4 regions of the Synechococcus sp. BMK-MC-1 genome follow, and region 4 is predicted to be linked to each of the others. Evidence: predicted binding sites of a transcription regulator. Region 4 holds the regulator's gene; each other region holds the start of a gene.
The links. The regulator NtcA, encoded in region 4, controls nitrogen genes in cyanobacteria. The targets are predictions, from matches to a motif close to GTANCNNNNGNTAC.

Region 1: a site for NtcA is predicted at 2,190-2,203, ahead of glnA (type I glutamate--ammonia ligase). Genes of this name have one in related genera too.
Region 2: a site for NtcA is predicted at 2,757-2,770, ahead of SynBMKMC1_RS14180 (circularly permuted type 2 ATP-grasp protein). Genes of this name have one in related genera too.
Region 3: a site for NtcA is predicted at 2,768-2,781, ahead of SynBMKMC1_RS14205 (molybdenum cofactor guanylyltransferase). Genes of this name have one in related genera too.

What each region holds. Positions count from the first base shown of each region.
Region 1 covers NZ_CP047939.1:1,332,917-1,338,699, reverse strand. The annotation lists gene SynBMKMC1_RS07490 (class I SAM-dependent methyltransferase) at 1-281, opposite strand, end outside; gene SynBMKMC1_RS07485 (hypothetical protein) at 431-700, shown strand; gene glnA (type I glutamate--ammonia ligase) at 710-2,131, opposite strand; gene SynBMKMC1_RS07475 (allophycocyanin subunit beta) at 2,345-2,869, shown strand; gene SynBMKMC1_RS07470 (alanine--glyoxylate aminotransferase family protein) at 2,967-4,163, shown strand; gene SynBMKMC1_RS07465 (nucleoside deaminase) at 4,105-4,632, opposite strand; gene SynBMKMC1_RS07460 (pyridoxal-dependent decarboxylase) at 4,673-5,783, shown strand, end outside.
Region 2 covers NZ_CP047939.1:2,535,939-2,541,721, reverse strand. The annotation lists gene SynBMKMC1_RS14190 (transglutaminase family protein) at 1-272, opposite strand, end outside; gene SynBMKMC1_RS14185 (alpha-E domain-containing protein) at 257-1,240, opposite strand; gene SynBMKMC1_RS14180 (circularly permuted type 2 ATP-grasp protein) at 1,234-2,706, opposite strand; gene SynBMKMC1_RS14775 (hypothetical protein) at 2,906-3,031, shown strand; gene SynBMKMC1_RS14175 (sodium:solute symporter family protein) at 3,021-4,451, shown strand; gene SynBMKMC1_RS14170 (hypothetical protein) at 4,457-4,603, shown strand; gene SynBMKMC1_RS14165 (aspartate carbamoyltransferase) at 4,779-5,783, shown strand, end outside.
Region 3 covers NZ_CP047939.1:2,541,819-2,547,601, forward strand. The annotation lists gene SynBMKMC1_RS14190 (transglutaminase family protein) at 1-531, shown strand, start outside; gene SynBMKMC1_RS14195 (redox protein) at 519-1,010, opposite strand; gene SynBMKMC1_RS14200 (GTP 3',8-cyclase MoaA) at 1,094-2,137, opposite strand; gene SynBMKMC1_RS14205 (molybdenum cofactor guanylyltransferase) at 2,134-2,718, opposite strand; gene SynBMKMC1_RS14210 (NarK family nitrate/nitrite MFS transporter) at 2,973-4,541, shown strand; gene SynBMKMC1_RS14215 (molybdopterin oxidoreductase family protein) at 4,622-5,783, shown strand, end outside.
Region 4 covers NZ_CP047939.1:389,532-395,314, reverse strand. The annotation lists gene dcd (dCTP deaminase) at 1-381, opposite strand, end outside; gene SynBMKMC1_RS02005 (cob(I)yrinic acid a,c-diamide adenosyltransferase) at 381-989, opposite strand; gene rph (ribonuclease PH) at 1,149-1,874, shown strand; gene ntcA (global nitrogen regulator NtcA) at 1,950-2,684, shown strand; gene SynBMKMC1_RS01990 (DUF3084 domain-containing protein) at 2,742-3,947, shown strand; gene SynBMKMC1_RS01985 (resolvase) at 3,944-4,381, shown strand; gene SynBMKMC1_RS01980 (DUF3146 family protein) at 4,359-4,616, opposite strand; gene pth (aminoacyl-tRNA hydrolase) at 4,616-5,242, opposite strand; gene SynBMKMC1_RS01970 (TatA/E family twin arginine-targeting protein translocase) at 5,248-5,496, opposite strand; gene psbH (photosystem II reaction center phosphoprotein PsbH) at 5,532-5,732, opposite strand.

The DNA of each region.
Region 1 (5,783 bases), 940 kb from region 4:
ACACGGGGATAGCGCTCAGCCCAGTCCAGCCATGGAATATCAAAGAGAAGCGATTGCGGGTACAGACCTTCTTCAGCGTCCAGCCAGTCGCGGTCGTGGAGCGTGTTGAGCGACTGGCGGAGAGCTGCCATCATTTCAGCCGGAACGGGTTCGGTCTGCGGAACGACGTCCGGAGCCACCACTTCCATCACCTTGGTGCTCAACTCCTTGTGCACCAGCCCAGCGAGGCTCCTACCCTGCTGAAGGGTCCGATACGCGATCTCGGTGAAGCTGGGCGCCATGCGAAAGAGCCTGATCAAGCAGGTTTATTTCAGCTGATCCTGAGGCTCGCCGTGGCCGTGGCTCGGGCCTCGAGGGAAAGAACTGTGAAGAACAAGAAAAATTGGTAGCTGTTGCTACAGAATTAATCCGTTGAGACGGAGTGCACGGGATGGGACAACAGACGCAAGCTGCCGCATTCAGCCTGGATTATTCCAACAACGTTCTGGAGAGGCGTCAGCGCGCAGCCGCTGAGTACATGAGCTGGGCTGATCGCCATGCCCATGAGGTTGCACGCACACAGGCAACCCTTGTGCAGCATGACGATCCACAGCCAGTGGAACGACGCAGTGCCGCTGCTCAGCAGAAAGTGTGGGCGCGTCGGAGACTGCACGAGAAGCATCTCCATGACAGCGCCATGGCCCAGCTGCGGCACCGCTGAAGCCTGGGTTCAGGCGTCGTAGTACATGGTGAACTCGTGGGGGTGTGGACGCTGACGCAGCTGCTGCACCTCCTCGTACTTCAGGTCGATCCAGTTATTGATGAAGTCCTTGCTGAAGACGCCGCCCTCCATGAGGTAGTGGTGATCAGCATTCAGGGCTTCAAGGGCACCATTGAGGGAGGCAGGCACCGTGTCGATCGCGCTCAAGCGTTCGGCTGAAAGCTCGAACAGGTCCTCATTGGTGGGTGCACCCGGATCGATCTGATTCTTGATGCCATCAATGCCGGCCATCATCATCGCGGAGAAGGCCAAGTAGGGATTGGCAAGGGCATCTCCGGAGCGGAACTCCAGGCGCTTGGCCTTGGGGTTCGGACCAGTCAACGGGATGCGCACCGCCGCGGAGCGATTGCCTTCTGAATAAACGAGATTGACCGGGGCTTCAAACCCTGGCACCAAGCGCTTGTAACTGTTGGTGGTGGGATTGGTGAATGCGAGGAATGACGGAGCGTGTTTCAGGATTCCGCCGATGTACCAGCGGGCGGTTTGAGACAGGTTGGCGTCTGTGCCTTCTCCGAAAAACAGCGGTTGGCCGGCTTTCCAAAGACTTTGGTGCACGTGCATGCCACTGCCGTTGTCGTTGAAAACGGGTTTGGGCATGAATGTGGCGGTTTTGCCGTACTTTTTGGCCACATTGCGAACCACGTACTTGTAGGTCATGGTGTTATCCGCCGCCTGGATCAGCTCGGCGAATCTCATGCCCAGTTCGTGTTGGCCAGCACCCGCCACTTCATGGTGATGCTTTTCGATCGGGATTCCCAGTTGGGCCATCATCAACAGCATCTCGGAGCGGATGTCCTGCGCTGTGTCGTTGGGTGCAACAGGGAAATAACCTTCTTTGAGCTGAATCTTGTAGCCGAGGTTGCCACCTTCCTCCAGGCGTCCGCTATTCCAGGACGCTTCAATGGTGTCAACGCTGTAAAAGCTCCCTCCCTCGCTGGAGTTGTAACGAACGTCGTCAAAGAGAAAAAATTCTGGCTCCGGGCCGAAAAAGGCCGTATCTGCCAAACCGCTGCCAGATAAATAAGCCAATGCTCTCTGCGCCAGGGCGCGGGGACAGCGGTCGTACAGGGTGCCCGTTCGCGGATCCTGGATCGAGCAGATCATGCTCAGTGTTTTATGGCTGTAAAACGGATCGATCCAGGCTGTCGATGGGTCAGGAACCATCGCCATGTCTGAGGCGTCAATGGTCTTCCAGCCACGGATTGAGGATCCGTCGAAGGCCAGTCCTTCCTCGAAAGAGTCCGCTTCCAGAAGGTCAGAGCAGATGGTGAGGTGCTGCCACTTCCCGTGGAGATCAGTGAACTTGAGATCAATCAGTTCAATGCCTTCATCCTTGATCTGCCGGAGTACATCCTGGGCGGTGCTAGCCATTGGCGTTAGTGGGTCTTCGATCACTCCAGGACCGTAGGGATCGCCGTGGGATGGTTTTGTATCAATGAGTACATTTTTTCTCTCGCCGGCGTTGAGCTGGATCGACGGCTTTCTTGGTAACCGTTTCTGTCAAGTTCCCGGGATCCCACGCGCTGGAAGCGGTTTCGGATCGATGTTGGTGTTAGCTTCCGGCCAACGTGGCCAGAGTTCTGCATGCGTGATGCCATCACCGGATTGATCGGTCGGTACGACCAGCTCGGCCGATACCTCGATCGCTCCGCCATCGATCGGATCGAGAGCTATCTCGATGAGTCCGCCATCAGGCTGAAGGCCGTTGAGTTGATCAACCGTGAAGCGGCCGAGCTTGTGCGTGAAGCGAGTCAGCGTCTGTTTCAAGGAGATCCAGAACTGCTGCTTCCCGGAGGCAACGCTTACACCACACGGCGTCTTGCTGCCTGCTTGCGCGACATGGATTATTTCCTTCGCTACGCCAGCTACGCCTTGATTGCAGGTGACAGCACGATTCTCAATGAGCGGGTTCTGAACGGATTGGACGATACCTATAAAAGTTTGGGCGTCCCCACCGGACCGACGGTGAGAAGCATGGTTCTGCTTGCTGATGTTCTCTGCGAACGTCTCCTGGAAGAGGGTGTCCCCACCAAGAGCCTGGATTTGGTTCGAGCTCCTTTTGAGCACATGGCATCGGGCCTCGCCGCCAGCGATGTTCGTCAGCGCTGAATTCCTTAGGGAGTGTCTGATCGTTTCAAGCGGCATCGGAACAGGGCTTTCCAGCTCAAACCGGCTCGATTGATGCGTAGGCTTTCACCACTTATTAATGGTTTCCGGCCTGCCGATGACGCACTCTCTTCCCCAGATTGATTCGCGCCATCGCCGTTCTGTAGAGCCCATCAGTACGCCTGACCGCCTCCTGCTGGGCCCAGGTCCCTCGAATGCCCATCCCACTGTTCTGTCTGCACTGGCAAGAACGCCGATCGGTCACCTCGATCCCTTGTATGTGGATCTGATGGGTGAAGTGCAGGAATTGCTGCGTTACGCCTGGCAGACCGACAATCGCCTCACCTTGCCCATGAGCGGTACAGGAAGCGCGGCGATGGAAGCCACCCTGGCCAACACAGTTGAGCCCGGCGATCGCGTGTTGGTCGCAGTCAAGGGCTATTTCGGCAATCGCCTGGCGGATATGGCCGGCCGTTACAGAGCCGATGTTCGCGTGATTGAAAAACCCTGGGGGGAGGCGTTCACGCTCGACGAGCTGGACTCTGCACTCCAGCATCACAAGCCGGCGATTCTGGCCATGGTGCATGCAGAAACCTCCACAGGGGTGTGCCAACCCATGGAGGGCGTTGGTGACCTCTGCCGCAAGCACGACTGTCTGCTTCTGCTCGACACGGTCACATCTCTTGGAGGTGTTCCCCTCTACCTCGATGAGTGGAAGGTGGACATGGCCTACAGCTGCAGCCAGAAGGGTTTGAGCTGTCCTCCAGGCCTTGGACCGTTCACCATGGGCCCTCGTGCTGAAGCCAAGCTTGCTGCGAGAAAGGACAAAGTTCCAAACTGGTATCTGGATGTCTCCTTGCTGAATCAGTACTGGGGAAGCGACAGGGTTTATCACCACACCGCTCCAGTGAATATGAATTTCGGTATGCGTGAAGCCCTCCGGCTTCTTGCCGACGAAGGATTGGACAACGCCTGGTCAAGGCATCGCCGCAATGCCGAAGCGCTCTGGAAAGGATTGGAATCTCTTGGCCTTGAGATGCATGTCCCCGAGGCCTTGCGATTGCCCACCCTCACGACCGTGCGCATCCCAGACGACGTGGACGGCAAGGCCTTCTCGTCTTATCTGTTGAACACCCATGGCATTGAGGTGGGCGGTGGTCTTGGCGCTCTGGCAGGAAAGATTTGGAGAGTTGGCCTGATGGGCTACAACTCCACCCCTGAAAACGTGAATCGTCTGCTCAATTTGTTTGAGACTGAGCTTCCTCGTTTCCGCGAAGGTTCCTGCGTCGCTGCCTGAACCAGCCCGCCAGCAGTGCCGAGGCCTGCTCTTCCAGCACTCCGCTCACCACGCGCATGTGGTGGTGAGCACTTTGATGTTCAGCGAGATTGATCGTGCTCCCTAGCCCGCCGCGTTTGCTGTCTCGGGCAGCGAAGATCACCTGTCCAACTCTGGCCTGAACCAGGGCTCCAGCACACATGGGGCATGGCTCCAGGGTCACCATCAGGGTGCAGTGGTTCATGCGCCAATCGCCGAGCAGCCAGGCGCCCTGTCGTAAGGCCATCAACTCCGCATGTCCCAGGGGATCGTTGAGGCATTCCCTGCGATTGGATCCATGGCCGATACACCGCCCTGCTTCATCGAGGAGAACAGCCGCTACTGGAATCTCGCCAGTGGCGCCCACGCGCTCAGCCCTGTTGAGCAGCCGCTGCATCCAAGCCCTCATCGCCTGGGGAGTGAGCTGAACCGGGTCCGCCCGCACGGCCATGCATCGCTGCCTGACTTCCAATGTGCCACCAAAGGTGACAATGGTTTTTGATCGCGACTGTTTCTTGCACGGCTCCGCTCGGTCATCTTCGGAAGCATTGGACCGATTGGCCCCCTTCGCTTCACCTGATGGCCTGGACCCTCAGTTGCAGACGTTTCTGGAGGAGGCCAGCGCGCAACTTTGCCGTTGGTTTGGTTCTGCGAACCAGCGATCACCATTGCCATCGCTGCGTTTACTCCCCCATGCCTTCCCGGAGACGGAAGGCCTTGGAGCACAACATCTTCTGGATGATCTTCAGCAGGTGATGGATGGTGCTTACCAGCCATCCCATCCGGGAGCCTTAGCCCATCTGGATCCTCCTCCGAATACGGCCTCGATTGCCGCAGAGCTCATCTGTGCAGGACTGAACAACAACCTTTTGGCGGAGGAACTCTCACCCAGCCTTTCCCAGCTGGAGCGTCAACTTTGTGGATGGTTTGCCTCCCGTCTCGATCTCCCCGAGGGAGCAGGCGGGGTCGCTGCCAGTGGTGGCACGCTCAGCAACCTCACCGCCTTGGTCACCGCCCGCCATTCCCTTGGTCTGGATGCTGTGTCCAACGCTGTCGTCTTAACAAGCGACGACGCTCACGTGTCCTTGGCCAAAGCTTGCAGGGTGATGGGGCTTCACGCCGATGGTCTGCGGCGGATCCCCGTGGATGGGCATGGATGTCTAAGGGTGGATGTTCTGCAACAGGAGCTCAACAATCTCGCGACTGAGCAACGTCCCTGTTTGGCCATCGTCGCCACGGCCGGTACGACGGTGCGTGGTGCGATCGACCCCCTGAGGGCGATCGCCAAAATGGCCCAAACCCATGGCACCTGGCTGCACGTGGATGGTGCCATCGGCGCTGTTTTTGCTCTCTCTGAGAAAACCCGTTCCCTGGTGGACGGATCGGGTGAAGCCGACTCAATCACCGTGAATCCGCAGAAGCTGCTCGGGATCGCCAAGACCTCCTCGCTGTTGCTGGTTCGCGACGTGTCAAAGCTCCAAGCTGCCTTCGGAACTGGACTTCCCTACATGGAGCCTGCCGCGTTTGGTGCTCACGGTGGCGAAATGGGATTGCAAGGAAGCAGACCGGCGGAAATCCTCAAGCTCTGGCTTGGATTGCGTC
Region 2 (5,783 bases), 450 kb from region 4:
TCGAGCAGGGGAGTGGCTTGCCGGGTTTCCACCAGGCTCCTGGCTTCGATCTGAAGTGAAGCGGTCGCCCCTTGGAAGCGCACACGCTCGATTGCATCACCACTGGCTGCCAACAGCTCATGGCTGTGAACAGGAACCGGTGAGATCTGCAGGGAATGCTGAATCAGTCGTTGATGGCCCTGGGCCCTGGGCCGCAGACAGAGGCGGTGTTCCCCCAGTTGAACCGGAGCCTCGTATTGATAGTTGAGACGGTGGATCAGCTCAGCGCGCATGACGGGTCTGTGGGGATGGAGCCGAAGTCGGTGGTCGTGAAGTAGCGACGGTGGATGAGTTCATGCAGCTTGTTGAGGTCGCTCTGAAGTTGATCCACGGCCTCATGCAGTCCCCGGTCAATCACTGCATCGATGCGGGTATAGCTCCACTGAGCCAACAACTGGCCGCGTAGGCACTCAAGATCATCCGGGGGGCCTGCATGGGGACCTGGCCGGATGCGCTCCAGTGTGGTGTTGATCTCCTGCAGACAGAAGCGGACCGAGCGGGGAAAAATTGGATCCAGCAGCAAGAATCGTGCCACCGATGCGGGTGTGATCGCCTGCTGAACGCTCTGTCTGTACATCTGATAAGCCCCAGCTGTGCGCAGCAGTGAGATCCACTGCAGTTCATCGAGAACCCCGCCCACCTCCGTTGGCGTTGGCAACAGCAGGAAGTACTTCACATCGAGAATGCGGGAGGTTTTGTCCGCCCGTTCGATCAGCCGCCCCAGCTGGCTAAACAGCCAGGCTTGATCACGGCTGAGGGTCACGTCCGTGATGCCATAGAAGAGCTGGCAACCGCGACGAATGCTGCGTAGCTGCTCCTGATCCGGTTCCTGCCAGAGCGCTTCACCGTCTTGAACATTCCAATAGAGGTCATTGAGCTGCTCCCACATTTCTGTGGTGATTACATCGCGGATTTGGCGAGCGTTTTCACGGGCCTTGGCGATGCAGCTCACGATGCTGTTGGGGTTGTCGCGGTCCAGCAGCAGAAAGCCAACAACATCGTTTGGACTTCCCAGTGGATAGGTTTCGTCGAAGCGTTGGCGGTCTCCATTGGCATCCACGAGGGGAAGCCAAGGCTCAGCGCTGCCCGGGGGGCAGTCCAGAGCCATGGCTTCGCTCACTTCCAGAAATCGGGAGATGTTTTCGGCCCGCTCGATATACCGGTTGATCCAGTACAGCGAATCGGCCACACGGCTCAGCACGGCACCGGCTCCGGACATTCGGCGGTGACTGTGTTGTCGCTGACCACCCAGGTGTCCTTGCAGCCGCCCCCCTGGGAGGAGTTGACCACCAAGGAACCGCGTTTCAGGGCTACACGAGTCAAGCCGCCGGGGCTGACCCAGTCGCTTTTACCCCGGAGCACGTAGGGGCGCAGATCCACATGGCAGGGGTACAGCTCCCCTTCGCTGAGGGATGGAACTGTGGATAACTGCAGCGTGGGCTGGGCGATGAAATTGCGCGGGTGAGCTTTGATCTTCGCCGCGAAGCTCTCAATCTCCTCAGAGCTGGCGTGGGGCCCGATCAACATTCCATAGCCGCCTGCTTCGGCAACAGACTTCACCACCAGTTCGTTGAGATGCTCGAGCACAAAACGGAGGTCGTCGTCCCTTGAGCAGAGATAGGTGGGGACGTTGTCGATGATCGGTTCTTCGTTGAGGTAGTAACGGATCATGGCCGGCACGTAGGCATAGATCAGCTTGTCGTCGGCGACACCGCTCCCAGGGGCGTTGGCGATGGCCACCCGACCGGAGCGCATGGCATCGATGAGGCCGGGGACACCGAGCATCGAATCACGCCGGAAGACGTTCGGATCGAGGAAATCGTCATCGATGCGTCGGTAGATCACATCCACAGGTTCCCTGCCGGCAGTGCTGCGCATCCAGACGCGTCCGTCCTCACAGATCAGATCGCGGCCTTCCACCAGGGCAATGCCCATTTGCTGGGCCAGATAGCTGTGCTCGAAATAGGCGCTGTTGAACACGCCGGGGGTCAGCAGCACTACTCGTGGAGCATCACTCCAAGGAGCTAGATCCTGCAGCGTGCGCAAAAGATGGGAGGGGTAATCGTCGATCGGCTGCACTGTCCGGCCCGCAAACAGGCTCGGGAACAAGCGCTTCATCACCCGGCGGTTCTCAAGGAAATAGGCCACACCGGAGGGGCAGCGCAGGTTGTCCTCCAAGACTCTCCAGGTGCCGTCGCCATCGCGGATCAGATCCAGGCCGGAGATGTGGCACCAGCGGTTAAGCGGCACGGCGATGTCCTGCATCTGGGGCCGCCAGCCCTGGGAGCTCTCCACGTCCTCGCGGGGAATCACACCATCATTGAGGATCCGTTGGGGTCCATAAACGTCCGCCAGAAACTGATCAATGGCCTCCAGGCGTTGCACCAATCCGCGCTCCAGAACGGACCATTCCTGACGGTGAATGAGTCTTGGTAGTGGATCAAAGGGAAGGATGCGTTCTCCGCCATGAAGCCCTGATCCGTTGAGTCGGAAGGTGGCTCCAAGGCGTCGCAACAGGTTGCTCGCTGATGCATGACTGCGATTCAGTTCCGCTAACCCCATGGCGCCGAGGGAGGACAGCAGTGGCTCTAGATCAGCACGGGGAGCGTACTGTTTACGGCAGAAATATTCGTCGTACCCCTGGGTTGGTCGGTACTCGGTGAACATCGCCTGAATCATGACCAAAAGCATCCAAAAACTCGAGAAGGCCCCTGCGGGTTGTGATTGCTACACATTTCGAGATTGGAGGCATCAAGCCACTGGCGGCCTGTGATTCAGGTAGCCCTTGCCACTTTGTTCTCAGTCGGTGAAAGCATGCGAACACCGCGATTTGCTTGTCTTAGATCTGCTGAAGAGGACATTCGCTTTGGATGACAATCTCTGGGCTGGACTGATCTTTGCCCTTGGTGCTGCGGTAACCCTGGCCACGGTGGCGATGATCATTCAGGGCCATCTGCACTGGCGTGGTCGGGGAGCGTCGGATGTCCGCTGACGCTGCCCCTTTTCTTGCACCAGGGATTGCATGGGCGCTTGTGGTGCTGTTCTCCGTGTTGTGGATTGCGCTAGGGATCGCCTGGGGCCGCCGCGGGAAAGGAGATGCCGACGACTACATGCTGGCGGGCCGCAACATCGGGTTGGCCTTGAGCACAGCCACCTTGATGGCGTCTTGGGTGACGGGCAACACCACACTGTTGGCCCCGGAATTCGGCTACAGAACCGGTCTTTGGGGCATGTTCAGTTATGCCCTGGCCGGTCTGGGGTTGATCCTGTTCGCGCCGCTGGCTTCACGCATCAAGCAGCTGATGCCGAATGGCCGCACCAGTGGTGATTTCATTCGGCTGCGATACGGACGTTTGGCCTGGTGGGTGTTCATGGTGATCACCGCCATTTACACGCTGGGTTTTCTGATGACCCAGGCCATGGGGGCCGGCCTGTTGCTTCAGGCGCTCTCCGGTTTTGATTATCACGTGGGCATGGTGGTGGTGATCGGTGTCGCAACGGTTTACACGCTGTTCGGCGGCATGCGGGCGGTGATTGGAACCGATTTCATCCAATCGCTCCTGATCATGGTGCTGCTGGCGGTGGTGGCGGTGCTGGCGTTTCGTCAGTTCCCGATGCCGGAGGTGCATGCCCTCTTAATCGCTGAGCATCCCGACCGTCTTGATCTCTTACTCCCCGCCGGTCTGTTGATCGCCTGGAATTCAGCCCTGTTCTCGATGGGTGAGGTCTTTCACAACAACATTTGGTGGTCACGCGTGTTCGCCAGCCGGCGCAGTGTGGTGATGACCTCTTTTGTTTTGGGGGGATTGGCCTGGATGAGTGTCCCGCTGGTGACGGGATCGATCGGTTTGGTGGCGTTGGCGCGCGAGCTGCCGCTAGAGCAGGTGAACATGGTGTTCCCGGTGATGGCAGCGGATCTGCTCGGCGCGGGTGGGGCTGCACTGGTGTTTGTGGTGGTCTTTGCCTCACTGACGTCCACCTTGGACTCCCTGTTGGCCTCCACCGCGGATCTGCTGGCTGAAGACGTTTATTTCCGTCTGCTGCGTCCCCAGGCGAGCGATGCTCTGCTCAAGCAGGCGGCACGGCAGATGGTGGTTGGCCTGGCTGTGGTCACCTTGGCCCTGTCTTGGCCGCGGCTGGACTCGCTGGCGACGGTGTTGTTCTTCACCGGTGCGTTGGTGGCTTCCACGGTCTGGCCTGTGGCTTGCGGTCTCTATTGGTCCTCCGCCAATCGTTGGGCTGCGATTGTCGCCATGCTTGCCGGCACTGCTGTGGGTCTGACGGCCTACGTTCTGATTGCTCCCTATTGCGCGGCGGTGTTCTCCGCAGCCGTTTCGGCCGTCGTGATGGCAGTGGGCAGTCGCTGGCAGCCAGAACAGTTTGATTTCAAACGTTTGCAAGAGGAGGGGTGAACGCCATGGCCAACGCGTTGCTGATCACGGTTCTGGTGGACCAACACTGGTTCTCTCTGGTCCTGGTGGGAAGTCAGGTGGCGCTCGTCTGTTCTGTGCTCGCGCTGTTATTGATTTGGTTGATTGAGTGGAGAGGCGGACGTGTCTGGTAAGTGTTCGTTTCGAACATATTTGAGGTGTTTTGTATTAATGCGAACTATTTTTTAACCCTTTTTCTAAAGAACGTCTTTCGAGCTAGACGTCCGCACTCAACTCTTGTTATCGAGAGAAGATGTGATTCACAGCACAAGCACGCGATTTTCTCGTCGGGTGTTGATGCACTTGCTTATGGCAGATCCCGGCACAGCAGTGATTGAGGAGGTATCGGCGCCTCTCCGCTTTCGGCCGATGGGTCCCGATGTGTTCGGTCATGACCAGCCTCAGGAGCTTCTGGCTGCCATCGCTGAAGATGGCGAGCCCTTGTTGGATCTGATCGACCAGCATGTTGTGTCGATGCAGGCCTTCCGACCCGAAACTCTGCTTCAGCTGTTTCGATTGGCCGCGAAATTTGAGAGCAACCCTGACCGTTACTGCCGTCACAACACGCCGCTCACCGGCAAGATCCTGATCAACGCGTTCTACGAGCCCAGCACGCGCACACGCCTTTCTTTCGATAGCGCCTGGCATCGCCTTGGCGGTGATTCGATCAACATCACCGACCGCAGCACCACCGGAATCGCCAAGGGGGAGTCGCTGGAGGATGTGGCGCACATGTTCAACAACTACGGCGACTGTGTGGTGCTGCGCGACAGCAATCCGGATGCTGTTTATGCCATGACTGCGACTCTCCGGATTCCGATCATCAATGCCGGCAATGGCATTGATGAGCATCCGACGCAGGCGATGGCGGATCTCTACACGATTTTCAAGTGGCGTCCCAGCCTGGCTTTATCAGAGGTGTCGCCCGAGGATCGGATCCGCATCGGGGTGATCGGTTTGCCGTCACGGATGCGCACTGTGCGTTCATTGCTGCGGATCCTCAGCAAATTTCCCCAGATCCTTGAGGAGGTGGTGGTGATTCATGCGGCCGGGGTTGAGTCAGAATCGCCCCTGTTTGATCCGGGTCAACTGGAAGAGCTGGAAGCGAGCGGTGTGACCATCCGCTGCAGTTCAGATCTGGCGGCTGAGATTCCCGAGCTGGACGTTGTTTATATCAACGCGATCGCCTGGGTTGGCGACAGCTATGAGGTGCATGGTGGTGGATTTTGTCTCACCCGGGATCTGCCGTTCAAGCCTGAGGCGATCGTCCTGCACCCTCTGGCCCGGGGTCCCGAGTTGAGCACCTGTTTGGAT
Region 3 (5,783 bases), 450 kb from region 4:
CATGATCCTTCTGCGGTGGAACTGGCTCAGGACGCCTTGATGGGAGGCAACCAACAGGCACTGCCCTTTCTTCAGCAACTGATGGAGATGATTCAGGACCGGGTGAAGTACACCCAACGGCATGTGGGCCCGGCCTGGCCGGCGGGCCGCACCCTGCGCGAGCGGGTTGGGTCCTGCCGCGATCTGGCGATGTTGATGATGGAGTGCTGCCGCAGTGTTGGCCTTCCAGCTCGGTTTGTCAGCGGTTACCACCTGGCCGAGCCTGCCCCTGAGCGGTACGACCTGCACGCCTGGACCGAGATCTATCTGCCCGGTGCCGGCTGGCGTGGATTCGATCCCAGCGCTGGTGGAGAAATCAACTCCCGCTACATCGTGCTGGCGAGTTCATCGAAGCCCGATCTCACCGCAGCCGTTCAGGGCACATTCCATGGCCCGATGGCCACCGCAAGCGAACTCAGTTGGACCATCGAAGCCGTTGTGGAGTCCGAGTCGTTGTCGGCACCCATCACACCCCTGATTCAGGCTGCCTGAACCAGGGGTTCCACCCCGTGAAAACGTGGCGGTGGAGCCTGGATCGACGTGACAGCCATCAGAGCTGGAATGCGTGCACTGTTGTACACGCGGAACTCCTGAAGCAACGACACCCCTTTCTCCCGAACCGCTTGGTTGAGGACCACGGACCCATCAGGGTCCGACACCGAACGATGGAAGGTACCGGGCGGAATGCGCAGGATGTCGCCGCCGCTCTGCAGACGCACGATGTGAAACGGCTTCGTCCAAGCCAGATTCACCAGATAAAAAGTGCGGCCACCACTGGCCGCTAAAAGATTGTCTTCCTGATGAGGATGCAAATAGAACTGCCAGGCACCGCTGTCTGGATCATCGGGCGGACTGATCGCAGGCCCGCTGTGAATCACCAGATCACGGGCATTGGACGTTTCCACCGTCACGTCAAAGAAACGCACCGCTGGTGTGTCGCGGAAGCGCTCATAGGACAGCAATTCAAACATCCTCGATGCGTGCGTTGACGGCAAACAACTACGACTGTGTTGTACTGGCCTCCGCCAAGGAAAACGGTGGCATCGGCGACGCTTCAGCCACCCAAATAGGCCATCTCCGCATGAGGGGCCGAAGCGGTGAACCCCTGACGCTCCTCGCTGTAGCGATCACGGCGTCGACGCCAGAGCCCGCGCAAAACAGCCTCCAAGGTCTTCTCGTTATGAAGGAAGGGACGAAGATCCGTGCCCTCAGAGGCAAACAGGCAGGTGAAGGCCTGACCATCGGCAGTGACACGCAGACGATTGCAATCCCCGCAGAAGGGCTCCGTGATCGAAGCAATCGTCCCGATCAACCCACGTCCATCCTCATAGCTCCAGCGGCGAGATGTTGCCCCCGATTCCCGCGGCAATGGCCGCAACGGCCAGCGCGCGTCGATGCGCTGGACCATCTCCGCCGCTGAGATCACCTGATCCGGCGCCCAGCCATTGCGATTCCCCACATCCATATATTCGATCAAACGCAGCTCCACACCTCGTTCGCGCGCCAACGTCGCCAGTGGCAGCAATTGAGAGTCATTCAGTCCTCGTCGCATCACGGCATTGAGCTTGAGCCCTCCGCTTGCAGGCTCGAAGCCAGCGCGGCGCGCGGCGCTGAGGCCTCCAAGAACCTGCTCAACCAAGCGCTCGCCGACGCGTTGGCCTCCACGCAGGCCCGCCATCGTGGCCACAACGCCCCCTTCCAAAGCATCCAGGCTCACGGTGATGCGATCCAAACCGGCGGCCCGCAAGGCCAGGGCCTTCTCCGGCGTCAGCAGCACCCCATTGGTCGTCAACGCCACCTCCTTCAACCGAGCGAGGGGATCGGCAGCATTCGAACGGCCAGCCGCCAACGCTTCAAGCAGCGGCAACAGGCGATCACTGAGAAGCGGTTCACCTCCAGTCAGCCTCAGGGTATGGACCCCTAAACCGCAGGCAACCCTGACCAAGCGAACCTGCTGATCCAGACGCATCAGTCCTGGCAGCTCCTCCGAATCCGGGCAGCAATAAGGGCAGGCCAGATTGCAGCGGGCCGTCAGCGACAACCGCAGAACCCCGAAGGGGCGGAACCATTGATCAACTGGAGGTGGCGCAGGGCTCATCGCATCAACGCTGCCAGATCGTCTGGCCTGTTCACATTGATCAGATCCCGTTCAGGGCAGAGAAACGTGCTGTACGGAATCCGCTCCAACCAACCGAACCATCGGCCACGTCCCTGTGCCAGCTCCTGGTCGAGCGCACATCTGTTGTGCGCTCCACAGGGATACACGCCAAACAACGGCTGCAAGCGATCGTCACCCTCTGCGACCAGGGCCTGACTTTCGGCCTGGCGCCAATGGCGCAGAAGCGACTGCAGCGTGCTGCGGCGTAAACCAGGCATGTCCACCGGAAGCGTGAGCCAGGCTTCATCCTCCCGTTCAGACAACACACAACTGAACGCCTGCAAAGGTCCTGCCGGTGCCCAAGGCTCTGCCTGAACGGTCACACCAGATTGGCCGGCAAGACAGTCTCGATGGCTGGCATGGCCACTGAGCACCCACACCTCAAGGCCCACGGAACGCAGAAGCTTGACTGATGCGACCAACCAGGGATCGCCATTGGAGTGGCGAAGCAGGGCTTTATCGGATCCCATTCTCTGACTGGCACCTCCTGCGAAGAGCACAGCGCGAAGTGAACGAGACATCGACAAATCGTTGATTGATTACCTATCACCTCTCTGCGCAAGCACTTCTGTAACAACGACTACTCCTGGGCCAATTGGACCCGCCTGTGATACTGGCGAGCGACTGCGAGACCCTGGATTTGGTAACGAATGCGACCCGAAACCGGCTTAGCAAATGGTGCAATACACCAGTGGTCTGCATGAGCGCCGCTTTTTAAATCCTGAGCGCATTCTTTTCGAAGCCGGGGTTTGACACTTCATCCCAACCAAACCCCATGCTTGGCGAACTTTGGTCATTTCAGGGGAGATACAGAACACTGCATCTCACCTGGTTTGCCTTCTTTTTAACTTTTGTTGTCTGGTTCAATCTGGCTCCTCTTGCCACCACCGTGAAAGCCGATCTCGGACTCACAGTTGGTCAGATTAGAACCGTGGCCATCTGCAATGTGGCACTCACCATTCCTGCACGTGTGCTGATCGGCATGCTGCTCGACAAATTCGGTCCAAGGCTCACCTATTCCACCCTTCTGGTGTTTTCGGTGATCCCTTGCCTGATGTTTGCATCCGCTCAGGATTTCAATCAGCTGGTGGTTGCTCGCCTGCTGCTATCGATCGTTGGTGCAGGATTTGTAATCGGCATCCGTATGGTTGCTGAATGGTTTCCCCCGAAAGAAATTGGCCTCGCAGAAGGCATTTATGGAGGTTGGGGCAACTTTGGATCCGCATTCTCCGCACTTACCCTGGTTGGTCTTGCCGGTTGGCTCTCCTTCTCCGGCGGCTTCACATTGCCAACTGGCGATGTTCTGAATTGGCGCGGTGCCATCGCCCTGACAGGGATTATTTCAGCCGTCTATGGCGTAATCTATTACTTCAATGTGAGCGACACGCCGCCCGGGAAGGTTTATCAACGCCCTGAGAAAACGGCTGGTCTTGAAGTCACCAGCATGCGTGATTTCTGGGGACTTCTGGGTATGAATGTGCCTTTCGCGGCCATTCTCTGCGTGTTGTGCTGGAGACTTCAGAAGGTGGGTTTTCTGAACGCATCCACCTATCCCCTCGCCCTCCTCGCTGTTTTGGTTTGGTTTGTCTTTCAAACCTGGGGAATCATTCGCACCAACAGAGAGCTGATTATGGGGACCAAGGTGTACCCCAAAGAGGACCGTTATGAGTTCAAACAGGTCGCCATCCTTGAGCTGACCTACATCGTTAACTTTGGTTCAGAGCTGGCCGTGGTTTCCATGCTGCCAACGTTCTTCGAAACCACCTTTGATTTGCCGAAAGCAACAGCCGGAATCCTTGCGTCCTGCTTTGCATTTGTAAACCTGGTGGCCCGTCCGGCCGGAGGTTTGATTTCCGACAAACTCGGCAGCCGTAAAAACACCATGGGGTTCCTCACCGCAGGTCTGGGTGTCGGCTATCTGATCATGAGCTTGATCAAGCCCGGAACCTTTACCGGTACCACCGGCATCGTGATCGCCGTCTTGATCACCATGCTCGCGTCCTTCTTCGTCCAATCGGGTGAAGGCGCCACCTTTGCGCTGGTGCCTCTGGTCAAGCGTCGCGTGACCGGACAGGTGGCAGGCCTGGTGGGTGCCTATGGAAACGTGGGCGCAGTGACCTACCTCACCATCTTCAGCCTGCTGCCGCTTTGGATGGGAGGTGCTGGTGAACCGAGCGCGGAAACGATTGCAGCGTCGAACAGTGCCTTCTTTCAGATCCTGGGCATTGCTGGATTGATCGTTGCCTTCTTCTGCTTCTTCTTCCTGAAGGAACCCAAGGGCTCCTTCGCTGAGTTGCACGAGGGTGAAACCGCCGCTGAGGGCACTCCCTCAATGGCTCGCTAACACCGCAAATCCATCTCCGGATGGTGACCACCCCCGATGCCTTTGGCATTGGGGGTTTCTCAATTCATTGGAGTGCTGCCATGCCGCCCACCACTGCGTCTGTGCAAAGTCAATGTCCTTACTGCGGCGTTGGCTGCGGCCTGGACCTGTTGCCTCCAGGCGAAGCTGGAAAAGCGGTGAAGCGCGACGCCGAAGGCAATCCGATGTGGAGTGCCCGCGGTCATCGCGAGCACCCATCCAGCCACGGACAGGTGTGCATCAAAGGTGCCACTGTTGGGGAGACTCTGGGACAGGGACGCCTCAGCCAGCCCCTGTACCGAGCAACGCTGGCTGATCCGTTTGAAGCCATTAGCTGGAACAGCGCGTTTGACCTGCTCACCGAGCGCATTCAATCCACTCTGGCCAGCAAAGGAGCTGATGCCATTGCCATGTATGGCTCTGGGCAGTTTCACACCGAGGATTACTACATCGCTCAGAAGCTGCTGAAGGGAGCTCTTGGCACCAATAATTTCGATGCCAATTCGCGGCTGTGCATGAGCTCAGCCGTCGCCGGCTACACCCGCAGCCTCGGCTCCGACGGCCCACCCTGCTGTTACGAGGATCTCGATCACTGCTCGGTGGTCATCTTGATCGGCACCAACACCGCCGAATGCCATCCGGTGCTCTTTCAACGACTGTTGAAACGCAAAAAGCGTGATCCCAACGGACTCACCATCGTGGTGGTCGATCCCCGCAGAACGGACACAGCCAAGATCGCCGATTACCACCTCGCGCTTGCCCCTGGCACCGACCTCGCACTGCTGCATGGCCTGGCGCGCCTGATCATTCAGGACAACGGCTTCGACAGTGACTTCATCGATACCGCCACCGAGGGCTTCGCAGGGTTCACCCAAACGATCAAGACCTGGACACCGGGAAAAACCAGCAAGTTCTGCGGCATCGCCGAGAAAGACCTGCGCGCCGTGGCCAGGCTTTGGAGCCGCAAAGACAGGATTTTGAGCCTTTGGTCGATGGGCGTGAACCAACGGCGCGAAGGAACTGCCGTGGTGGGGGGGCTGATCAATCTGCACCTACTCACCGGAGAAATCGGCAAGGCCGGCGCCGGCCCCTTTTCACTCACAGGTCAACCGAATGCCATGGGTGGGCGCGAAGCCGGAGGACTCGCCCATCTGCTTCCTGGCTACCGGTTGGTCACCAATGCGGACCACCGCCATGCGGTTGAGAAAGCCTGGGGGTTTGCCC
Region 4 (5,783 bases):
GCCCAAGCGGGCATAGGTGCTCTTGCCAAGGCAGATCACCGTGATGTTGGGCGGCACCTTCATCTTTTCCAGCGCCACACCAAGCCCATAGGAGTGGGCCGGGAGGATGAAGTAATCACCATCCTCGTCGTGGTGAAGCTCGGTGGGTTCCAAATTGGCAGGGTTGAACCGCTTGGGATTCATCACCGTGCCGGGCACGTGCTTGAAGATCAGAAACTCCTGCGGCGAAAGGCGCAGGTCGTAGCCATACGACGAGCAACCAAAACTGAGCACCGGGCGGAGCTTTTGGTCCGGCTCTAGATGCCGGACCAGTCCCGATTGAAACGGCTCCAGCATCCCCTGAGCCGCTTGCTCGGTGATCCAGCGATCGTTTTTCAGCATCAGAACCCTGTGCGCAATTCCGTGACCTGATCAGCCAGAGCCATCAGCGAGTCGGGGATGGATGGCCCCGTGATGATCACATCCATCGATGCCGGACGCTGCTCCAGACGACACAGCACCTCCTGTTCATCGAGGTAGCCGAAGGCAATCGCCAAACCGAGCTCATCCAGCACCAGCTGATCAAGATCTCCCCGACTGAGATGGGTGGAGCAGGCGCTCCAGATTGATTGCACCGCATCCACAACCGCTGATTCCGCTTGGGCAGCAGGCTGGGACAAACACTCGAGCACGGCCGGACGCATCCAGATCAGACGGTCACACAGCGTGACCGCCGCATCAGGCCCCTGCACCACACCGCCTTTGAGGAACTGGGCCACCATCACCCGGCTCCCCAGCCCTGCGCTGCGCAGAGACTGGCTTAACACGGTCCCGTAACTACCGCGGTACGGGGCCGTGTGAACCTGCAGCTGTCCTTCCGGCGCCACCAGGTGTAGCGGTGACCGCGGCTCCAAGGCAGGCAGGCCGCGCAGACCGGCTTGCTCCAGCGTCCGGTGGTCCGCACTGCGGACGTCTCGGGCTCGGTGGCTGGGGCTCAGGCTGGTGGTCATCTCGTTCGCTGGCGTCAGGGCTGGTGTCCAGACGGCCCAGCAGAGTTCGAATCTAGCGGTGCGGATCCGATCCACAAGCCCTTTGACACCATCCATGGTGTCTTGGCCCATGGTGTACCGGTCCAACTGGCAGGCTCAAGCAAGCCATCGTCGCCAGGCATGAACACCACCTCCCGCAAGGACGGACGCCAAGCATCCGCACTCAGGCCCTTCGCCGTTGAATGGGATCCCATGGGCTTCGCCCTCAGCTCCGTGATCGTGCGCACCGGCCGAACCGCTGTGCTCTGCAGCGTTTGCCATGAAGAAGGCGTGCCCCGTTGGCGCCGTGACCAGGGCCTCGGCTGGCTCAGCGCGGAATACCGGCTGCTTCCGGGGTCCACCCCCGAACGCCAGCGACGGGAATGGCTCAAGCTCTCCGGCCGCACCCAGGAGATTCAACGCCTGATCGGTCGCAGCTTGCGCGCAGCACTCTCCATGGAGGCACTTGGGGAGAACACCCTGCTGATCGACTGCGACGTGATTCAGGCTGATGCGGGCACACGCACGGCCTCGGTCACTGGAGCCTGGCTTGCCCTGCAGAACGCCTGTGAATCTCTCGTGAAGCAGGGAGTGCTGCAGAGCAATCCGGTCTGCTCCCAGGTGGCAGCCGTTTCGGTGGGACTGCTCGGAGGCGAGGCCCTGCTTGATCTGGATTACAGCGAGGATTCCCAGGCTGACGTGGACCTCAACGTGGTGATGAATGACAGTGGCGAGCTGCTGGAACTTCAGGGCACAGCGGAAGGCAAAGCCTTCAGCAGACAGCAACTGAACCTGCTCCTCGACCGCGCGGAGCCTGGACTGAAGCAACTAATGGACGCCCAGAAGGAAGCGCTACGACTGCGCTGAGCCCCTGGAACCGTGTGCGTTGCTACAGGGTGGGAATCGATCGCTCCTTAATTTCCTTGAAGCGAGGTGCTGGCCATGCCCGAAGTAATCCGCGGCTTCAGCCGCACAGTGCCCCAGCAGGGCCGCATGGGCAACGTGAGCCTCGCCAACGCACCCGCTCCCACCAGCAGAACCCTGTTGGAGGTGATCCGCGACCTCGACGGTGCCAACACGGAGCTGATCGAACGCAACAAGACCATTTTCTTCCCCGGCGATCCGGCGGAAAAGGTGTATCTGATCCGCCGAGGTGCAGTGCGCCTCTCTCGCGTTTATGAGTCAGGGGAAGAGATCACCGTGGCGCTGCTTCGAGAGAACAGCCTGTTCGGTGTGCTCTCCCTGCTCACCGGCCATCGCTCTGATCGCTTCTACCACTCCGTGGCCTTCACGAGAGTGGAAATGGTCACGGCTCCCGCCACCTCGGTCCGCCAAGCCATCGAAGCCGATACCTCGGTTGGACTGCTCTTGCTGCAGGGACTCTCAAGCCGAATCCTCCAAACGGAGACCATGATCGAGACGCTCACCCACCGCGATATGTCGTCCCGCCTGGTGAGTTTTCTGCTGGTGCTTTGCCGCGACTTCGGCATTCCTGGAAGCCAGGGGATCACCATCGATCTGCGACTGTCGCATCAAGCCATCGCCGAGGCCATCGGATCCACCCGAGTCACGATCACTCGTCTGCTCGGAGACCTTCGCAATTCAGGGCTTGTGGAGATTGACCGCAAAAAAATCACGGTTCTCGATCCAATTGCCCTGGCCAAACGCTTCAGTTGAACGTTGGACAGGTGAAGATAGCGGCGTTCCAGCTGCACGCCCTGCGATGAATTCTCTGTGACCGGCTGGTTACTGCTGCTGTCATTGCTGGTGCTTGGGGGTGTGCTCTCGACCTTGGGGGATCGCCTCGGCTCCAAGGTGGGTAAGGCACGCCTGAGCCTTTTCGGCCTGCGTCCCCGCCAGACTGCGGTGGTGATCACCGTGCTCACCGGCAGCTTGATCAGCGTCCTCTCCCTGGGGCTGATGCTGCTCGTCAGCAGGCAGTTGCGCGTCGGCCTGTTTGAGTTGAACGACCTTCAGGCGCGCCTGCGCAGCAGCCGTGCCGATCTCAAGTCCAGTCGGTCGGCACAGCGACAATCCAGACGACAACTGGAGACAGCGCGCAAGGATGAGATTGAAGTGCGTCGTCGCCTTGAGGAAGCGCGCAAACAAGCCACGGAGCTGAGAGACACCCTCAAACCCCTGCAGGAGCAAACCCGCCGGCTGGAAGCCGAGCGACAACGCCTTAGCCAGGACGTTCGCCAACGCGATGACGAAATCCGCAGAACCGACCGAGAGCTCGCCGCGGTGCGGGATCGCATTCGCTCCGGCGAAGCCGAATTGAAACAGCTGGAAGACAATCTTCTGGCCCTGCGCCGCGGCAACGTGGCCATCAGCAGTGGTCAGCCCTTGGCAACAGTCACGCTCAGGCTTGAACGCCCTGACCAGGCGCGCCAGGTCATCGACCAGGTGTTGCGGGAAGCCAATCTTCAGGCCTATCAGCAGGTTTTGCCGGGGCAAACACCCGACAAGCAGATCCTCTTGGTGCCCCGTCAGGACATCAAACGCCTGGAAGACGCCATCCGCAAACCAGGCACCTGGGTTGTGCTGCTGCGCTCGGCCGCCAACGTGCTCCAGGGGGAAACGGTTGTGTATGCCTTTCCTGAGGTCAGGCCGAACCTCACCATCACCCGCGATGGCGAGGTGCTTGCCGCAACCGCACTGGCCAGCACAGAAACATCTGCCGAGGAGGTGCGCAACAGGTTGAACCTGCTTCTGGCCTCAACACTGGCGGAGATTCAACGGCGGGGATCGATCAGCAAGGGACTGCAATTCGACTCCCAGGCGCTGAATGCGCTTGGACAGACCTTGATCGAGCGCAGCACCGGGCGGGTTGAGCTGGAGGCGGTGGCCCTTGGCGACACTGAAACAGCCGATCCCGTGGCGATTGAGCTTCGGGTGCAACGCAGCTTCCAATCCGCCCCTGCGGGGGATTCACTGTGAGCCGCATCGCCGCCCTGGATCCAGGCCGAAGCAAATGCGGGCTTGTGCTCGTTGACCTGGACTTGGGACGCGTTCTTGAAGGCCAGGTCGCACCGGCAGAGTCCGTCTTGGCAACCCTGGAGCAGTGGCGCGGTGTGGGTCCACTTGAGCGTATGGTGATCGGCAACGGCACTGCCAGTGCCCACTGGCGTGACCAACTGCCAGCGGACCTGCCACTCACCGTTGTCGACGAACGCGGCACCACCCTTGCGGCCAGACGTCGCTACTGGGAGCTCTGGCCTCCTCAAGGTTGGCGGCGACTGCTCCCTGAGGGTCTGCGCATCCCCCCCTGCGATCTCGATGCTGTCGCAGCTCTGGTGATTCTCGAGTCTGCGCTCAACTGCCGATTGCAATGGCCGGCACCGGCTCCCCTCAGAACTTGGCTCGAACCGTGAAGCTGTAATCCCCTCCGGCTTCGAGCCGGTAGTCGGATTTCACCAAAAATCGCTGCAGCGCATCCTGGATCAAGGCGCGTCCGAGCGACGGCTCAACGTTCAGTTCACCGCGGTTGAAGAACCACTGAAACTGCCAGAGAAAACCACCAGCCTGAACTTCACCTTCCAGACACTGCTCGCTGAAACTCTGGCGGTGCACCCTCAGATGGGCTGTGGTGACTGGCAACGGTGCCATCAAACCGACTCACTCTGAGCAGGGGCAAGATTCAGGGCATTGATGTGATTGCCCGCCCGCTCCAGTCCCTGACGCTGGATGCGTTCCAACCCGGCAAGAACCTCGTTTAAGACCTCCTTGAGCAAAGGCTCTTCCTCACGGCTGAATGCCCCCAGCACGTGGGACACCGTGCGCGCCCGGCGCTCCTCGGGAGAACGCCCTGGAGCGCCGATCCCAATGCGAAGACGGGCGAACTCCTGAGTACCGAGATGCTGAATGGTGCTTTTCAATCCGTTGTGGCCACCGGCACTGCCCCGGGCCCGCAAGCGCAGCCGCCCCAGGGGAAGGTCCATGTCATCGACGAGAACGATGACTTGCCCCAGATTCAAACCAAACCAGTCGAGGGTGGCGCGGATCGATCGACCGCTCTCATTCATGTAGGTGTTCGGCATCAGCAGGCGCAGCCGATCCGAGCCAGCACCCACATCGGCCAAATCACCTTGAAGCTTGGCCATGGCGCGGAAGCGAGCATGATCCCGGGCAGCGAGCTGCTCGAGAGCCATGAACCCCACGTTGTGACGCGTGGAGGCGTAACGATCACCGGGGTTACCAAGCCCCACCACCAACCGGAGGTCGCCGGACTTGATCACGATCAGTCGGTGCTGACGTCTTTTGCTGTTGGCGTGCTGTCCGTCGAGGACTCAGACGCTTCAGGAAGCCTTTCGGGCTCGGCCATGGCTTTGTTGATTTCCCGTTCAAATTCCTTGGAAGCGGATTGAAATCCCTTCAAGGTTTTTCCCAGGGTGCGACCGAGCTCCGGCAGACGTTTCGGACCGAAGACAAGCAATGCCACAGCACCAATAACGGCCATCTCAGGAAGGCCGATTCCAAACACATTCATGAGCCTGACCCGCGAAAGGGATGAGCCGACGGCAATCAGCCAGCCCCATTCCAGTTGACGTTGATGCCCTCAAGGATCAACGACTGGTTGTACAGCTGCAGGATGACGAGCAGGAAGACCAGGAACAGCACCATGAAAATTCCCATCACGGGCGTGGTACCCCAGCCAGGCACGACCTTGCCGTACTCAGAGTTCAGGGGACGGAGCAGATCGCCCAGACGAGTGCGTTGAGCCATAACGGCGCTTGGGTCTCGGGTGAAGTTCAGTCCGGATACTCTAGGGGTCCC